DNA from 2 places in the Flavobacterium pasteuri genome. Region 2 is predicted to be linked to the other one. Evidence: riboswitches for the same ligand, from Rfam matches in the RefSeq annotation. Region 2 holds a riboswitch; the other holds the start of a gene.
What was found. Region 2 has a riboswitch for cobalamin ahead of metE (5-methyltetrahydropteroyltriglutamate--homocysteine S-methyltransferase). Riboswitches for the same ligand answer to the same signal wherever they lie in the genome.
Positions count from the first base shown of each region.

Region 1: it holds a riboswitch for cobalamin, as region 2 does, so the genes downstream of both, ACNQF6_RS14765 (TonB-dependent receptor plug domain-containing protein) here and metE (5-methyltetrahydropteroyltriglutamate--homocysteine S-methyltransferase) in region 2, are expected to answer to the same signal.

Region 1 is NZ_JBLVPN010000011.1:47,795-50,270, reverse strand. It holds gene ACNQF6_RS14775 (adenosylcobinamide-GDP ribazoletransferase) at 1-415, shown strand, start outside; gene cobC (alpha-ribazole phosphatase) at 400-936, shown strand; cobalamin riboswitch at 983-1,252, shown strand; gene ACNQF6_RS14765 (TonB-dependent receptor plug domain-containing protein) at 1,328-2,476, shown strand, end outside.
Region 2 is NZ_JBLVPN010000001.1:527,980-530,455, forward strand. It holds gene metE (5-methyltetrahydropteroyltriglutamate--homocysteine S-methyltransferase) at 1-1,320, opposite strand, end outside; cobalamin riboswitch at 1,508-1,701, opposite strand; gene ACNQF6_RS02440 (deoxyguanosinetriphosphate triphosphohydrolase) at 1,913-2,476, shown strand, end outside.

The DNA of each region.
Region 1 (2,476 bases), on a different contig from region 2:
ATTAATTGATGTCTTGGATAATCCTAAATTTATAATTTATAATCCACAATTTATAATTCTATTGCTGCTTGTTTCTGGGCATTCCATCAGTCGGTTAGCGGCAATTTCGATTGTTTTTACCCATGAATATTCTCGTGAGGACGCTTCCAGCAAAAGCAAACCTATCGCACAAAGTTATTCTTGGAGAGAAGTGGTGGGAGCGTTCTTTTTTGGATTGCTTCCATTAGTTATTTTGTCTTATTTTCAGTGGCAAATGCTGTTGGTTTTAATCCCTGTTTTTCTGACTCGATTCTTTTTGGCGCGTTATTTTCAGAAATGGATTGACGGGTATACCGGAGATTGTTTGGGCGCAACACAACAGGTTTGCGAAGTGGTTTTTTACATATCAGTTATTGCATTATGGAAGTTTATTTAGTACGTCACACAGAAACGGTTTGCGAAAAAGGAATTTGTTATGGACAATCCGATGTGAAAATCATGGAGCCTTATGAGGCTGTTTTTCAGTCTGTTTTGAATCAATTGCCTCAAGATGCAATATTATATTCTAGTCCTTTGCTTCGCTGTATGCTTTTAGCAAATTATATCAAAGACAACTCAGAAATTACTTCTATTAACAAGGATTCTCGCTTGATGGAAATGAATTTTGGCGATTGGGAAATGAAAAATTGGGATGTAATTCCACCAGATGATTTTACACCTTGGATGACTGATTTTGTAAATGTTCGCGTGCCTAACGGAGAATCATTTACGGATTTGCACAATCGAGTAATTGATTTTATGCATACTGAAGTTCAAACAACGAATTCAAAACCAGTAATTATTGTGGCACATGCAGGAGTGATACGAAGTTTTTTATGTAAAATTTCGGATTTACCACTAAAAGATGCTTTTCAGAATAAAGTAGATTTTGGAGCTGTAATTAAAATTGAATTATAAAATTCGCAATTATTTAGGTTATTAACTTAATATAATTTTATCTTTGCCGCCGTATTGAGGTTGAGGTTTGTTATTTTCAAACCACATTAAAAGGGAATCAGGTGATAGATTTCAAGTTTTAGATTTCAGATTTCAGGATTTAAATCCTAAATCAAGAATCCTAAATCTTAAATCAAAAATCCTGAGCTGTACCCGCAACTGTAAGCTATCAAGCTTGTTGTTATCTACAAAACCATTGTCTCGTCCTTAAAGACGAGATGAGAAGGTAAACAACAAGACGTAAGCCAGGAGACCTGCCTATTACATCGAGTATCAAACTTTCGGGAAAAAAGGTTTGGGTATGGGTCATTCTATGCTTTTCTCCCCATTTATTAAATTTTACATTTTTAAAATGAACAAAAAATTCATTCGCTTTAGTGCGATTGCATTGTTATTTGCAATGAACACGTATGCACAAGAACAAGAACCAAAACAACTTGATGAAGTTGTTGTTTCCGATTCAAAATTTGCTTTGCCAAAAGAAAAATCAGGAAAAGTTATCGTAAAAATCACTGCTGCAGATTTAAAGAAAAAAGCAGGACAATCAGTAGCTTCTATTTTAAGTACGGTAGCAGGTGTTGAAATCAACGGGAATCAGAGTCGTAATGGTAAGGATTTGGGACTTTACATTCGTGGAGGAAGAAATCATCAGGTTTTAATTTTGATTGACGGGGTTCCGGTTACGGATGCTTCGGGGATTAGCTTATCGTATGATTTGAGATTGCTTCCTGTGGAGCAAATTGAAAGTATTGAGATTATGAAAGGCGCTTCAAGTACTTTATACGGTTCTGGAGCAGCAACTGGTGTTATTAATATTACACTTAAAAAAGCAGGTAAAAAAGCTATTGCTGGAAATGCATACGTGAATATTGGTACACAAACAGCTGCCAAAAATACAAATTATAGCATACAAGATTACAGTCAAGGAATTGCTGTAAACGGTGGTTTTGAAAAAGTAAATTATTTTGCTTCTTTAAATAGTACTGAAACTACAGGTATTTCTGAGGCAAAACCATTGAATTCAAATACTAAGTTTGAGAACGATGATTTTTCAAGACTAAATTCGGTGGTGAAAATTGGCTTTACACCAACTAAAAAATTATCATTGGATTTCTTTGCAAATTACGATCGAATGAAAAACGGTTTTGATGCAGGTTCATTTTCAGATGATATTAAGAATTTTAGTCTTTCGGAGCAATTTAGAATTGGTTTTTCTCCAAAATACAAATACAATAAAGGAGAATTTGTAATTAACTCTGGTGCCAATGTAATCAATCGCGACATCTTTAGTTATGGATCTTTATTCCAGGCAAAGTCAAGAAGCGTTAATGTTGATGCTTTTAATAAATATGAAATTTCATCTCACGTATTTGTTGTTACTGGAGCACAATTTCAGTTTCACGAAATGTCAAACACAAGCCAGTATGATGCAATTACAACGGAGGTGGCTAAATTCAATATGATTGATCCTTATGTAACGGCAGTTTATAATTCTGGGTTT
Region 2 (2,476 bases):
AAACAAAGGAAGATTCAATACGTCTATTTGTTTTTCTCTACGAATGGAAAATGGATTTTGTCTTTGATCATCGCCGGTTGTAATGCTGGCAACACGATTTTTTACCGCATCGTTATGGATTAATTTTGATGTTTTTCGGTTTTCATTGGCAATCGTGTTTTCTTCAAAACGGATAGAATTACTGATGTCTATTTCATTTGAAGCAAAATATTTAAGCAGTACTATTTCCTCTGTTTTTTGTTTGGCGAAAGCCAACCATTGCTTAATTTCAGGAGTTAGTGTTGCGTTGTTGGTTTCTAATTCCAAATCACACGGAGAGTGAATAAGAGAGCATGATGGCGCAATAAGTATTCTGTTTTCGCCAAGTGCGTCCGTTGCTTTTTTGATAAGGGCTAAAGATTTTTTGAAATCATTTTTCCAGATATTTCTGCCATCTATAACACCAAGCGAAAGATTTACATTAGCTGATAATTGCCCTGATTCCAGAATGTCATCCAATTGAGAATGACAACGCACCAAGTCTAAATGCAAAGTATGAACAGGTAAGGCGAGTACAGTGTCGAGATTTTCGCCAAAACAATCAAAATAATTAGCAAGAATCAATTTGATTTTCGGGAAACGTTTGTTGATTTCGGTATAGACATAAGTGATGGCACTTCTTTCTTTATCAGTTAGATTCAAAGCTAAAAATGGTTCGTCAAATTGAATCCACTCTACTTTTTCATTTTCCAGTTTTTGAAGAATTTCAAAATATACAGGAAGTAATTTTTCGATAAGATCAATTCTATGAAAACCTACTTCTTTTTCTTTTCCAAGAAGTAAATAAGTAACGGGTCCTATTAGAACTGGTTTTGTTGCGATTCCTAAGGCATTGGCTTCTTTGAACTCGTTGATTAATTTTTCGGAGAATAATTTGAATTCTTGATCTTTTGTAAATTCCGGTACGATGTAATGGTAATTGGTGTCAAACCATTTTGTCATTTCCATAGCAACGACATCTTGTCCATCTTTTTGTGAACCTCTTGCCATGGCAAAATACAAATCGATAGTGGAGTTAGTTTTTGCTAATTCTTGATAGCGCTTTGGAATAACACCTAATGTGAGTGATAAATCCAGTACTTGATCGTAAAACGAAAAGTCGTTAGAGGGGATTAAATCGATTCCAGCCTCGACTTGTAATTGCCAGTTTTCCTTGCGGATAGTTGCGCCTGTAGCCAAAAGTTCGTCTACTGAAATTTTTCCTGCCCAGTACGATTCACAGGCTTTTTTTAATTCTCTGTTGCTACCAATTCGCGGGTAGCCAAGATTGTTTGTTAGCATTTTGTTGCTTTTTAAATGATGAATAAATCAATTAAAAGCTCTTGATGCATTTCAGAATGCTCGTTAGAAATGAAAAGTAGAAAGGAGAATACGTTGCAAAAGAGAAATGCACAATAAGGCATAAATAGTCATGCTCATTGTGTTCAGAACGCACCATACCTGACTATTGCTTCAAATCGCGAAAGCATTGTCAATTCGATAAAAGGCAGGTCTCCTGACTTGTAACATTTTTATCATCCTTCCCATTTGCCATTGGCATACAGTGGATCTTTTTTCAGATAAAAACTTTTTGTGTTACTTACAGTTGCGCGACAGTTCGTGATTTACACACGATTCCCTATTAATCTACAGTTAAGTAAAACCTTTATCGGTTGATGAAGAAATAAATTAAGAACTTAAATTCGGTACAAAAGTAACACTAATCCTTTGAAGTTTTTTTCGATAGGTTTGTTAATTTGTTATTTTTAGGATATTGTATTAATAGGATGAGATACTTTATATTTTTCATATAAATAAAGCCATACCTGACTTTATTTCACTTGATAATGTGTCTATTTCTTCTATCTTTGAAAAGAAATTTTAAAAAGAAATCATGAACTGGGAACAACTTTTATCACTAAGACGACAAGGCGACAAAGGCAAAAGATTGCGTGTAGAACAAGACGACACCCGATTGGGTTTTGAAGTTGATTATGACCGTATTATTTTCTCGTCCGCTTTTAGAAGTTTGCAGGATAAAACACAAGTTATTCCCTTGTCAAAAACTGATTTTGTACACACCAGATTGACTCATAGTTTAGAAGTCTCGGTTGTTGGGCGTTCTTTAGGACGATTAGTTGGTAAAAAAATCATCGAAAAATATCCACATCTGAAAGAAGTTCATGGCTATCATATGAATGATTTTGGGGCTATAGTTGCAGCAGCGTCTTTAGCGCATGACATTGGGAATCCGCCTTTTGGACATTCCGGTGAAAAAGCAATTGGCGAATATTTCTCCATTGGAAAAGGACAGCAATACAAAGACCAACTTACGGCAAAAGAATGGCAAGATTTGATTGATTTTGAAGGGAATGCAAATGGATTTTCGGTACTGACGGCCAGTCGTCCCGGAATTGAAGGCGGACTTCGAATTTCGTATGCAACTCTTGGTGCTTTC